4 regions of the Kitasatospora sp. NPDC091276 genome follow, and region 2 is predicted to be linked to each of the others. Evidence: riboswitches for the same ligand, from Rfam matches in the RefSeq annotation. Region 2 holds a riboswitch; each other region holds the start of a gene.

What was found. Region 2 has a riboswitch for cobalamin ahead of AB0O19_RS12890 (iron ABC transporter permease). Riboswitches for the same ligand answer to the same signal wherever they lie in the genome.
Region 1: linked by a shared signal. The riboswitch ahead of metE (5-methyltetrahydropteroyltriglutamate--homocysteine S-methyltransferase) and the one ahead of AB0O19_RS12890 (iron ABC transporter permease) in region 2 are both predicted to bind cobalamin.
Region 3: linked by a shared signal. The riboswitch ahead of AB0O19_RS18450 (ABC transporter substrate-binding protein) and the one ahead of AB0O19_RS12890 (iron ABC transporter permease) in region 2 are both predicted to bind cobalamin.
Region 4: linked by a shared signal. The riboswitch ahead of AB0O19_RS15005 (HoxN/HupN/NixA family nickel/cobalt transporter) and the one ahead of AB0O19_RS12890 (iron ABC transporter permease) in region 2 are both predicted to bind cobalamin.

The regions. Positions count from the first base shown of each region.
Region 1 is NZ_JBFBFU010000010.1:122,401-125,598, forward strand. Features, by position in the region: gene AB0O19_RS14935 (enoyl-CoA hydratase) at 1-507, shown strand, start outside; cobalamin riboswitch at 594-715, shown strand; cobalamin riboswitch at 993-1,215, shown strand; gene metE (5-methyltetrahydropteroyltriglutamate--homocysteine S-methyltransferase) at 1,380-3,198, shown strand, end outside.
Region 2 is NZ_JBFBFU010000008.1:193,616-196,813, reverse strand. Features, by position in the region: gene AB0O19_RS12895 (ABC transporter ATP-binding protein) at 1-670, opposite strand, end outside; gene AB0O19_RS12890 (iron ABC transporter permease) at 670-1,752, opposite strand; cobalamin riboswitch at 1,842-1,980, opposite strand; gene sodN (superoxide dismutase, Ni) at 2,069-2,464, opposite strand; gene sodX (nickel-type superoxide dismutase maturation protease) at 2,688-3,122, shown strand; gene AB0O19_RS12875 (CGNR zinc finger domain-containing protein) at 3,149-3,198, opposite strand, start outside.
Region 3 is NZ_JBFBFU010000013.1:122,507-125,704, reverse strand. Features, by position in the region: gene AB0O19_RS18455 (iron chelate uptake ABC transporter family permease subunit) at 1-307, opposite strand, end outside; gene AB0O19_RS18450 (ABC transporter substrate-binding protein) at 304-1,248, opposite strand; cobalamin riboswitch at 1,370-1,575, opposite strand; gene AB0O19_RS18445 (hypothetical protein) at 2,124-2,627, shown strand; gene AB0O19_RS18440 (siderophore-interacting protein) at 3,031-3,198, shown strand, end outside.
Region 4 is NZ_JBFBFU010000010.1:141,975-145,172, reverse strand. Features, by position in the region: gene AB0O19_RS15020 (LacI family DNA-binding transcriptional regulator) at 1-26, opposite strand, end outside; gene AB0O19_RS15015 (nitrilase-related carbon-nitrogen hydrolase) at 204-1,145, shown strand; gene AB0O19_RS15010 (metalloregulator ArsR/SmtB family transcription factor) at 1,291-1,623, opposite strand; cobalamin riboswitch at 1,721-1,963, shown strand; gene AB0O19_RS15005 (HoxN/HupN/NixA family nickel/cobalt transporter) at 2,014-3,123, shown strand.

The DNA.
Region 1 (3,198 bases), on a different contig from region 2:
TTCGCCGCGCTGCGCAAGCCGGTGGTGGCGGCGGTGGCGGGCTACGCGCTGGGCGGCGGCTGCGAGCTGGCGATGCTGTGCGACGTCCTCCTGGCGGCGGACACCGCGAAGTTCGGGCAGCCGGAGATCAAGCTCGGCGTGATCCCGGGCATCGGCGGCTCGCAGCGGCTGACCCGGGCGGTCGGCAAGGCGAAGGCGATGGAACTGTGCCTGACCGGCCGGATGATGGGCGCCGAGGAGGCCGAGCGGGCCGGCTTGGTCTCCCGGATCGTCCCGGCGGGCCAACTGCTGGCCGAGGCCCTGACGGTGGCCGGGACGATCGCGGCGATGTCCACCCCGGCAGCGGTCATGCTCAAGGAGAGCGTCAACCGCTCGTACGAGACCACGCTCGCCGAGGGCGTGCGCTTCGAACGGCGCCTGTTCCACGCCGCCTTCGCCACGGCGGACCAGAAGGAGGGCATGGCGGCCTTCGCCGAGAAGCGCCCGCCGGAGTTCCTTCACCGCTGACGGTCCGAGCGCTTCGCGGCGCGATGTGGCGCGATGCGGCGGACGATCCCTTGACCGGATCTTCTCCGTCTCGCCGTGACGGGCCGTCATGTTGTGACTCCGCCGCTGGGGGAAGTCCGGTCCGAATCCGGCGCCGACCCGCAACGGTAGGCCGCCGATCCGATGTCGGCGGCGAGCCCGGGTACCCGGCGGCGGAGGTGTGTCGTCCCCTCCTCCCGTCGTGGTCTGCGGGCCGGAGCTCCGAGGGCTGCCCGGCTTGTTGCCGCCGTCCTCCGGGCCCCTGCGTGCGGGCCCGGAAAGGCCCACCGTGTCCTCGTTCCGACGCCCCCTGCGCCTCTTCGCGATACCCGCGCTCGCCCTCGCCACCGTCCTCCCGACGGCCGCTGCCGCCCACGCGGCACCGCCATCGGCTCCGCGAGCGGTGAGGGAGTCTCACCATGCGGACGGCTTCCGTGAATTCCGCGTCGGCCCCGGCGGTTTGCCCCTAAGCTGGCGACGCAGCTGGTTCGTCCTGCCCGCCAGGCAGGACGTCGCAAGAGGGAACCCGGTGGGAATCCGGGACTGCCCCGCAGCGGTGAGTGGGAACGACCGCCGTCATACGCACTGGACCCGGGACGGGTCTGGGAAGCGATGGCCAGTAGGTACCGGACGCCGACAGGCACGGTGCGCCCACGAGTCCGAAGACCTGCCCGTTGCCCGCCCGCGGACCGTTCCGCGTGCGGATATCCCGGTGACCTCGTGGGCGGGTCGGCGACCATACCAGGCGGGTCCGGCACGTGCATCGACGTGAGCCGCCGCCCGGTTCGTCATCCCTTCGCGCTCTCGTCCCGTCCCCGGGTACTTGAGGAGCCAGACTCGCGAAGGAGAGTCCCTTGACCACGAAGTCCGCGGCCGCGGCAACCAGGGCCACCGTGTACGGCTACCCCCGGCAGGGCCAGGGCCGGGAGCTGAAGAAGGCCATCGAGGGCTACTGGAAGGGCACGGTCACCGCCGACGCCCTGCGGGAGGCGGCGGTCGGCCTGCGCCGGGAGAACTGGGCGCAGCTCGCCCAGGCCGGGGCCTCGGAAGTGCCCACCGGCGACTTCTCGCTCTACGACCACGTACTGGACACCACGGTCGCCGTCGGCGCGATCCCGGCCCGCCACCGGGCGGCCGTCGAGGCGGACGCGCTGGACGGCTACTTCGCCATGGCGCGCGGCACCCAGGAGGTCGCGCCGCTGGAGATGACCAAGTGGTTCGACACCAACTACCACTACCTGGTGCCCGAACTCGGCCCGGACACCGTCTTCACCGCGGACCCGGCCAAGGCCGTCGGGGAGTTCCGGGAGGCGCTGGCGCTCGGCCACACCGCACGCCCCGTGCTGGTCGGCCCCCTCACCTACCTGCTGCTCGCCAAGCCCGCCCCCGGTGTCGCCGAGGACTTCCAGCCGATCACCCTGCTGGACCGGCTGCTGCCCGTCTACGCGCAGCTGCTGGCGGACCTGAAGGCGGCCGGCGCCGAGTGGGTGCAGCTGGACGAGCCCGCGCTGGTGCAGGACCGCACCCCGGCCGAGCTGAACGCCGCCGCCCGCGCCTACCGTGAGCTGGGCGGCCTGGCGGACCGTCCGAAGCTGCTGGTCGCGAGCTACTTCGACCGCCTGGGTGAGGCCCTGCCGGTGCTGGCCAAGGCCCCGGTCGAGGGCCTGGCGCTGGACTTCACGGGGCCCGCCGCGGCGAACCTGGACGATCTGGCCGCCGTCGGCGGGCTGCCCGGCAAGCGGCTGGTCGCCGGGGTGGTCGACGGGCGCAACATCTGGATCAACGACCTGGAGAAGTCGCTGGCCACCCTGGCGACCCTGCTGGGCCTCGCCGAGCGGGTCGACGTCGCGCCGTCGTGCTCCCTCCTGCACGTGCCGTTGGACGCCGCCGCCGAACGCGACGTCGACCCGCAGATCCTGCGCTGGCTCGCCTTCGCCAAGCAGAAGGCCAGGGAGGTGGCGCTGCTGGCCCGGGGCCTGCGCGAGGGCACGGGGGCGATCGCCGCCGACCTGGCCGCCAACCGCGCCGACCTCGCCTCGCGCGCCAACTCGCCGATCACCCACGACCCGGCGGTGCGCGCCCGTACCGCCGCCGTCACCGCCGACGACACCCGCCGCGCCCAGGCCTACCCGCAGCGGGCCGAGGCCCAGCGCGCCCGGCTCGGCCTGCCGCTGCTGCCGACCACCACGATCGGCTCGTTCCCGCAGACCTCCGAACTGCGGGTCGCGCGGGCCGACCTCACGGCGGGCCGGATCGACGCCCCGGCCTACCGGGAGCGCATCGAGGCGGAGGTCCGGGAGGTCATCGCCTTCCAGGAGAAGGCCGGACTGGACGTCCTGGTGCACGGCGAGCCCGAGCGCAACGACATGGTCCAGTACTTCGCCGAACAGCTCACCGGCTACCTCGCCACCCGGCACGGCTGGGTGCAGTCCTACGGCACCCGGTACGTGCGCCCGCCGGTCCTGGCCGGGGACATCTCCCGCCCGCACCCGATGACCGTCGACTGGTTCGGCTACGCGCAGGGCCTCACCGACCGCCCGGTCAAGGGCATGCTCACCGGCCCCGTCACGATGCTCGCCTGGTCCTTCGTCCGCGACGACCAGCCGCTCGGCGACACCGCCCGCCAGGTCGCCCTCGCCCTGCGCGACGAGGTCACCGACCTGGAGGCCGCCG
Region 2 (3,198 bases):
GGAGCACCTCGGCGGGCGGCCCCGAGGCGACGATCCGGCCGGCCCGCAGCACGTACAGCAGGTCGCAGTGGCCGGCCGCCAGGTTGAGGTCGTGCAGCGCGGTGAGCACCGTCGGGCCGGCCTCCCGGACCAGGGCCAGCACGTCCAACTGGTGGCCGATGTCCAGGTGGTTGGTGGGCTCGTCCAGCACCAGCAGCCGGGGCTCCTGGACCAGCGCGCGGGCGATCAGCACCCGCTGCTTCTCGCCGCCGGACAGGCTCAGGAAGCCCCGCCCGGCCAACTGCTCGGCGCCGACCTTGCGCAGCGCCTCCGTGCAGCGCGCGTGGTCGTCCGCACCCGGGCCGCCCAGCCCGCGCCGGTGCGGCAGCCGGCCCATGGCGACCACCTCGGCCACCGTGAAGTCGAACTCGGCGGAGTGCTCCTGGGGGAGTGCGGCCACCCGCCGGGCGGCCTCGCGCGCGGTCAGCGCGTGCAGGTCCGCGCCGTCCAGCCGGACGGCCCCGGCGGCCGGCCGCAGCGCCCGGTAGACGCAGCGCAGCAGCGTCGACTTGCCGCTGCCGTTGGGCCCGACCAGTCCGACCACCTGCCCGGCGGCGGCGTCCAGGGCGACGTCGTGGACCAGCCGGGCGCCGGCCAGCTCGACCGAGACGGAGTCCAGGGCGAGATCCATCAGCGGCCTCCGAAGGAATAGCCGCGACGGCGCATCAGCAGCAGGAAACAGGGCACCCCGAGCACCGCGGTGACCACCCCGACCGGCAGTTCGGCGGGCGCCAGCAGGGTGCGCGAGACGATGTCCACCCAGACCAGCAGCAGCGCCCCGGCGAGCGGCGCGACCAGCAGCACCCGGCGGTGCCCGGCGCCGACCAGCATCCGGGCCAGGTGCGGCACCATCAGCCCGACGAAGCCGATCGCCCCGCTGACGGCCACCACCGTGCCGGTGACGGCGGCGGTCACCACGAAGAGCTCGCGGCGAAGCCGGTCCGGGTCCACGCCCAGCGAGGCGGCCGTCTCGTCGCCCATGGCGAGCGCGTCCAGCCGGCCGGCGGCGCAGGCCAGGTACGCCAGGCCGGCCAGCACGGTGGCGGCGGCGATCGGCACCGAGCCCCAGGTGGCGCCGCCGAGGCTGCCGAGCAGCCACATCATGGCGTCCCGGGCGGCCTCGCCGCGGGCGGCCGCGAAGACCATCAGCGCGGTGACGGCGGAGAAGCCGTAGGAGAGCGCGGTGCCGGTGAGCACCAGCCGCAGCGGGGTGAGCCCGTAGGCCGTGCGCGCCGCGAGGTAGACCAGCACCATGGCGACCAGCGCGGAGCCGAACGCGGAGGCCGAGATCGCCCACACCCCGAGCGAGGCGAAGGCGCCGAGCAGCAGCACGGCGTTGGCGCCGACGGCCGCGCCGGAGGAGATGCCGAGCACGAACGGGTCGGCCAGCGCGTTGCGCACCAGGGCCTGGACGGCGACCCCGGTGGCGGCCAGCCCGGCGCCGACCACCGCGGCCAGCACGGCGCGCGGCAGCCGGATCTCCCAGACGATCGCGTAGGCGGCGGCCTCGTCCGCCTCCAGCCGTCCGCCCGTCAGCCCGGCGGCCAGCAGCCGCAGGGCGCGGGGCAGGCCGATCCCGGAGGCGCCCAGCGCCACGCCGCAGAGCAGCGAGAGCAGCAGGGCGGCGGCCAGGCCGACGGCGAGCGGGAGGGCGGGTATTCGGCGGGCGGGCGGGCTCGTTGCGCCACTGCCCGCGGCTGCGGTGCTGCTCACGGTGCGCCTTGCCTCGGGCTGCGGGTGCGCGGGGGCGGCACCGGTCGGGCGCGGGCCCGGGCGCCATCCCCTCGCAGTCCACGGCGAGTTGTCGGGAGTTCAGCGGCCGGGGGCGATCGGGCTGGCGCGGCCCCGGGGCCGTGCTCACCGTTGCGGGTCAGCGCCGGATTCACACCGGACTTCCCCCTCGGACGCCCTGGCAGCATAACAGCCACTCAGGCTAGGCAACCCTTACCGGGCTCGGATGGGGCGTGAACGCACGACCGCCCCCGTCCGGGCTCGCGGACGGGGGCGGTCGGGTGGCGACGCGTCAGGCTCAGGCCTGCTTGGTCTCCCAGAAGATCTTGTCGACCTCGGCGATCAGGTCCAGCAGGGCCTGGCCGGTGGCGGGGTCGGTGGACGCCTTGGCGGCCGAGGCGGCCTTCAGGGTGTCGTTGATCAGCTGGTGCAGCTGCGGGTACTTCTCGAAGTGCGGGGCCTTGAAGTAGTCGCTCCACAGCACCGAGATGTGGTGCTTGACGGCCTCGGCACGCTGCTCCTTGATGATCAGGGCGCGGGTGCGGAAAGCCGGGTCCTCGTTGGCCTGGTACTTCTCCTGGGTGCCCTTGACCGACTCGGCCTCGATCCGGGCCTGCGCCGGGTCGTACACGCCGCAGGGCAGGTCACAGTGGGCGTGGGCGGTGGCGCGCGGTGCAAACAGACGAGAGAACATGGGAGTCCTTCCTTAGATCGTCTTCCCGCGCCCGAGATTACCCTTCCGCGCCCGGGGTTTCGCGATCGGGCGGTGGGCCTAGGGCAAAAGGCGGACCCGGAACCGGGGTAATCCGGACATCGAACGGATCGAACGGGGTGACGGTCCGTACGGCAGACTGGGACCGGGCGGTCCGGGAGGAGGAGTCGTGGCGCGGAGCACGGAACCGGCGGGCGCGGAACCGATGGGCACGGAACCCCGGGGGCGGGGCGGCGGCGCGGTGCCGTTCGGGCTGGTCGACGTGGCGGGCCCGTCGATGGTCCCGACCCTGCGCGAGGGCGACCAGTTGCTGGTGCGCTACGGCGCGCCGATCCGGCCCGGCGCGGTGGTGCTCTTCCGGCACCCCTTCCAGCAGGACCTGCTGGTGGTGAAGCGGGCCGCCGAGCGGCGTCCGAGGGGCTGGTGGCTGCTGTCCGACAACCGGCCGGTGGACAGCGACAGCCGCAGCTACGGCCCGGTCCCGGACGAGCTGGTGCTCGGCCGGGTACTGCTGCGGCTGCGCCCGCGCCCGGCCTGGCTGGCGCCCGGGCGGCGGCTGGAGCGGCTGCTGCTGGGCACCCGGCTGGCCCGGGTGCCGGGCCTGGCCCGCCGCCTGGGCGTCTGGGCGGACGAGCTCTGACCCCCTGGGCCCGGCCCGGACAGGACCTAGCCGGCGGCGCCGAGTGCCGCGGCCTCGGCCTCCTGGCGCTTGCGGG
Region 3 (3,198 bases), on a different contig from region 2:
CGTTCCCGGTCAGCGTCTGCAACACCGCACCGCAGACCGCGAGGCCGGCGCCGGTGGCAGCCGCTCCCAGAACCCGGGGCAGCCGCAACTGCCAGACGATCTGGTCGTCCAGCAGCGTCACGTGCGGGTTGCCCAGCCCGAGACGGCGCACCACGACGTCGATCACCGTCCGGACCGGCTCGTGTTGCGAGCCCACGGCGAGGCCGAGGAGCACGGTGGCCAGGAGCAGGGCCGCACCGATGGCCAGGGCCGCCGTCGCGCGGCCCGGACCAGGGGGCCGCGCGACGGCGGGGTGGGGCGCGGTCATGAACCCGGGTGCAGTCGGTCCAGTCCCGCGGACACCCGGGCGGCACCGTCGGCGAGCAGCACGCCGGGAGTCGACTCCGAGAACGGCACCACCACGAAAGCCTTGCGCTGTACGGCGGTGAGCTTGCTCAGCACCGGGTCGTTCTCCAAGTAGTCGATCTTGGACTGGGCCGTGTCCCAGCCGGCGTCCGCGACCACGATGGCGTCCGGGTCCGCCGCGACGACCTTCTCCCAGCTCACGTTCTGCCAGCCACCGGGCAGGTCCCCGAAGACGTTGCGGGCGCCCACGGCATCGAGAACGAGTTGAGGTCCGCCGTGGCCGGCCCCGACGAACGGCGCCTTGGTGTCCGAGTCGTACCACAGGACCTTCAAGCCCTTGCCCGCGGCCGTCGCCGTGAACTCGGCCAGTTGCTGCTCCTGTTGCTGCTGGATCGCGGCGGCCCGCTCCGTGACACCGAAGACCTTGGCGACGTCGTTCAGTTCGCCCCACACCGCCTGCCAGGTCGTCGGCGGCACCTGGCTCTTGTCCGAGCAGCCGAACGGGGACAGGTACGACGGGATACCCTGGCCGCGCAGTTCCCCCCGGGTGCCCGCGACCTTGTCGGTGAACGCGCTGGAGTAGGAGGCGTACAGGAAGTCGGGACGGGCCGCGAGGAGCTTCTCCTTCGTCGGGTAGTCCTTGGAGAGCACCGGGACGGAGTCGTAGGCCGCCTTCCACTTCTCCGGGATGGAATCGTCGAGGTAGGCGGTACCGGCCATGCGGGACTGCAGGCCGAGGGCCAGGGCCACCTCGGTGGCACCCTCGTTGAGCGTCACCAGCCGGTCGGGCGGCGCGCCGACCGTCACGGTGGTCCCGCAATTGTCGACGCTGACCGGCGCGGCAGTTCCGGCCGTCCCGCCGGACGTGGTGGGCGCGGGGGCGCCCGTGCAAGCTCCGAGCATGCCGATGAACAGGAAGGCCGCGACTGCCCGGCCGACACGTATCGGACCTGTGGGACGTACGGAACATATCGAACGGAACGGATACGGCAGACCGCTGGGCACGTGTTCTCCAAAACCCTCGTGGAACATGTAGCGCCGTGGCCGGTCTCCTGGCTTCCGCATCAACGCGCCGCGGCCGACCTTCCCGGACGGCTCTTCCAACCCGCCCAGTGGCCCTGACCGCTGGAAAAGCCGGTCAGCGAGGGCCGCGGAACTCCGCGGCAACAGTGGCGAGGGCCGCACCGGACTCAGACCGGTTTCCCGTACACCACGGCGATGGCAAGGTATCAGGCGTGGTCAGGTCGGAGCTGGCCAGCCCGTGGGATGATCGTCTGGACCGTTCCCGGGGGCGGGGGAGGGATCGGCCACGGGGCCCGGCCGGGGGTCTCAGGTGCGGGCGGCGGCGACGATCCAGTTCCTGAACTCGACGGCGTAGTGCCGCAGGTGGTGGTCCAGGACCTCGTCCGGGCACGTGACGGGGAAGTAGGGCGCCGCCACTCGGCCACCTCGCGCTTCGCAGCAGTTCCTTCTCGTAGGCACGGCGTTGCTGGCCGGCGGTGCTGGCACACCGGCCCGAGCGCTCCCGCGGTCGCTCGGGGTGCGGGCTGAACCTGCCGACCGGCAGGTAGGGATCAATCATCGTCCGCTGATCGTCCGTGAGTTGCCGACGCGTCACAGCCCACAGTCCTCCCTGTTCCGCCCTCGGAGGAGGGTGCAACCAGAAGGCTGATCACTACCTCACACAGGCCCTCATTCCCGCACGTCGTGGCGGTTGGTGAACCAACGAGGTCCGCCATCCCGTTGAGGCGTGTACCTGACCATCCTCCGATAGAGAGTTGGCTGCCATGACCTCCAAGCGTGTTGTCCAGTCCTCCGTACTGACCGCCGTCCTGGCGCTGAGCGCCGGCTTGGCCCTGGCTCCCGCGGCGCAGGCCGCCGGCCCCTCCGCCGGAACGACGCGGTCGGCCGCCCCAGCGGCGTCCGCCGCCTACGCGGCGCGCAGCACCCAGGTCACCCTGTCGAACCAGACCGGCAGCATGCTCTACCTCGGCTCGGCCACCCTGGCCCACGGGTGCTGGAGCACCGGCAGTCCTCTGCCCCCGAGCTACATCCTGCCGAATGTGGCCCCCAGCTGGAAAACCGAGTCGTGCGGGTTCCTGACGGGCACCGAGGGGCAGATCGGCTTCGGCGTGGACACCTGGAGCGGGTTGATCCATTGGAGCAACCCCTACGCCGGGTCGAACGTCAACGAGTGCACTGTCGGTGCGGGTCTCACCTGCCAGGTGATCGGCGGCGGGGGGAACATCGCGGAGGTCACCTTCGTGGTGCGGCGCGCCTGAGGCCCGACCCCACCCGGTCGCCCGCCACCTGAACCACGAGTGCCTCCGGCAGGGCGGCCGAAATCGTACCGGCGTCCTGACCGGCCGCCCGCTCCCTATCCTCCCGAGCGGGTTGCGGTGCCGGATCGGTCCGGGGAGTGCGGCGCGGCCGCTCTGCGGGCGGCGACCTCGGTCGTCGGCTCCCGGGCGGCGCGCGGCGCGGTCTGGCTGCGCCGAACCGGTCGCGGCGGCTCCGTACGACCTTGTCGCGTCCGCGAGCCGCAGCAGGGCTGCCGGGGCGTCACGTTCCCGGTCGTGGGCGGAATGGGGATCGGCTGCCGTCCCTGGGTCGAGCACCGCCTCAAGGGTGCTAACTTAGGCAAGCCTAACCAAGACGCGCGACCACACAGCCCAGGGGGGCACCATGGCAGACCAACCGACCCGCCGGACACCGCAGGCGCGCGAAGCACAGGTGCTGCGCACCGAGCGGATCACACCGCACATGGTGCGCCTGGTTCTCGGCGGTGCGGGGTTGGAGGACTTCGACGCCACCGAGTTCACCGACCACTACATCAAGGTGCTCTTCACGCCC
Region 4 (3,198 bases), on a different contig from region 2:
AACAGGGTCACGGATCGGCTGGTCACAGCCCGGAAGTCTAGACGCAGAACCGGAGGCCACCCGTGGTCCGGGCGCCTGCGATGCTCCTCGCACCCCCTTGCCGGAACGTTCCGGCAACGCTTAGGGTCACCCGTGCCGGAACGTTCCGGCACGGCTTCGGCCTGCTCCCGACACCATGACCCGAGATGACCCGAGGACCCGCCATGCGCCTGATCACCGCCCTGAACCCGCCCGCGTCCCCGGCCCGCACCCGCGCGCCCCGGCGCGCCGCCCTGCGGGTCGCCCTCGTCCAGCAGCGCTGGCACGCGGACCCCGAGCAGCACCGGGCCGGCCTGCTGGAGGGAATCCGCCTCGCCGCCGAACAGGGCGCCGCCCTCGTCGCCCTCCAGGAGCTCACGCTCTCCCCGTACTTCGCCGTGCTGCGCCAGTCCGACCACCCGCAGGCCGTCGAGCCCGAGGACCTGCGCACCGGCCCGACCTTCGCGTTCGCCGCGGCCGCCGCCCGCGAGCACGGCATCCACGTGCACGCCTCGCTCTTCGAGAAGGCCGACGGACCGGACGGCCCCGACGGCCTCGGCTACAACACCGCGATCCTCGTCGCCCCCGACGGCACCCTGGTGCAGCGCACCCGCAAGCTGCACATCCCCGTGACCGAGGGCTACTACGAGGACACCTGGTTCCGCCAGGGCCCGGCCGGCGAGGACGCCTTCCCCCTCGCCGAGGTGGGCGACGCCGCCATCGGCCTGCCGACCTGCTGGGACCAGTGGTTCCCCGAGCTCGCCCGCGCCTACTCCCTCGCCGGCGCCGACGTGCTCGTCTACCCGACCGCCATCGGCTCCGAGCCGGGCCACCCCGGCTTCGACACCCAGCCGCTGTGGCAGCAGGTCATCACCGGCAACGCCATCGCCAACGCCACCTTCATGGTCGTCCCCAACCGCATCGGCACCGAAGGCGAACTCACCTTCTACGGCAGCTCGTTCATCGTCGACCCGTACGGCCGCGTGCTCACCCGGGCACCGCGCGACGAGGCCGCCGTCCTGGTCGCCGACCTCGACCTCGACCAGCGCCACGACTGGCTCGAACTCTTCCCCTTCAACACCACCCGCCGCCCCGACGCCTACGCGCCCCTGACCGCCCAGCGCTGACGCCCCCGGCCTCCCCGGTCAGGAAACGGACCTGCCCCGGGGAGGCCCTTCGGCCTCGCCGACCATGCGACCCGTCCCCACCGGGACACCGGTGCGTGTTCCCCTCACGTTCGCTGCCGGGTTCCGCCACCGAGGCGCTCCCGGTTCAGGCGCGCCTCGGCAGGGTCTCGTCGAGGAGACGGGCGACGCCCTGGTCACGGAGCCGGTAGCGCACCACTCGCCCGTCCCGCTCGGCCGAGACCACGCCGGAGGCCCTCAGGAGGCGGAGGGCCTGGGAGACGGCGGTCGGGCTGATACCGCAGGCGCCGGCGAGGTCGGAAACCGGGATCGGCCCGGCGGCGTGCATCGCCGCCAGCAAGGCCAGCCTGCCGGGCTCGGCCAACAGCGCGAACCTCTCGGCGACAGCGCGCAGTTGGTCACGGTCGGCCACCGCAGCGACGGCAGCCTGAACCGCTCGGGCATCGATTGCCTCGGGCATGTGCTGCCCTTCCCCCTCGTCACGGCTTTGTCAGCACTTTGCGTTATTGCAACATATGCGCAACTGCGCAGCCTTGTCGACTGACTGTCCGAGCCCCTACGGTGTTCCCCGCCGTGGTGTTCGGGAAGTCCGGTGACAGCTCCTCAGGGGCCGAATCCGGCGCGGCCCTCGCCACTGTGAACGGGAAGTGCCCCCGGCGCGCCCGCAGCCACTGCGGGCAGTCACCGGTGCCGTACGGCGCACGGGAAGACGAGCCGCGGGGTGCGCTCAGCCCTGCCCGGACGCGGGCAGAACTGTCCATCCCCCAGCCAGGAGACCGGCCACGGCGCGCACGACTCCCCCGACCTCGCCGGGGGTGCCCCCATCGAGGAGCTGGAGAGGCCGCCCGTCATGACCCTCACCGACGACACCCCGTCATCCGCCCTGCCCCTGCCCCCGCGCTGGCAGCGCCGGGACACCGTCCGCACCGCCAGTCTGCTCGGCGTCATCCTCGCCATGCACGTGGTCGCCTTCGGCATGCTGTTCCTGCTCGTCGCGCCCAACCACTACACGATCGGGAACCAGGCCTTCGGCGTCGGCCTCGGCATCACCGCCTACACCCTCGGCATGCGACACGCCTTCGACGCCGACCACATCGCCGCCATCGACAACACCACCCGCAAGCTGATGGCCGACGGCCAGCGCCCGGTCTCGGTCGGCTTCTGGTTCGCCCTCGGCCACTCCAGTATCGTCATGGCGATGGCCGCCCTGGTCGCCGGCGGCGCGCAGATCGCCGGCACCCTGGTCGACGGCCAGTCCACCGCCCACCAGTGGCTCGGCGTCATCGGCACCAGCGTCTCCGGCACCTTCCTCTACCTCATCGCCGCGCTCAACCTGATCGCCCTGGCCGGCATCTACAAGGTCTACAAGGCCATGCGGGCCGGCCAGTTCGACGAGAGGCAGTTGGAGAAGCACCTCGACGAGCGCGGCTTCATGAACCGCATCCTCGGCAAGCTCACCAAGTCCATCCGCCGCCCCGGCCAGATGTACCCGGTCGGCGTGCTCTTCGGCCTCGGCTTCGACACCGCCACCGAGGTCGCCCTGATGGTCATGGCCGGCTCCGGCGCCGCCTCCGGCCTGCCCTGGTACGCCATCATCTGCCTGCCGCTGCTCTTCGCCTGCGGCATGAGCCTGTTCGACACCCTCGACGGCACCTTCATGAACTTCGCCTACCACTGGGCGTTCTCCAACCCGGTCCGCAAGGTCTACTACAACCTCACCATCACCGGCCTGTCCATCGCCGTCGCCTTCGTCATCGGCACCATCGAACTGGTCGGCGTGCTGCACGAGAAGCTCGACCTCACCGACCCCGTCACCGGCTGGATCGCCGATATCAGCCTCGACAACGTCGGCTACATCCTCGTCGGCATGTTCGTCGTCGTCTGGGCCTGCGCACTCGCCTACTGGCGCTTCAGCAACGTCGAGCAGCGTTGGGCCACCCGCGTCGGGAAGACCGGCTGACCCGCCCGCCCGGGCCGGCTCCTCCTTCGACCAGGAACGGGGTCGGCCGCGTCCGCCCCGTCCTGCGCCCTTCGT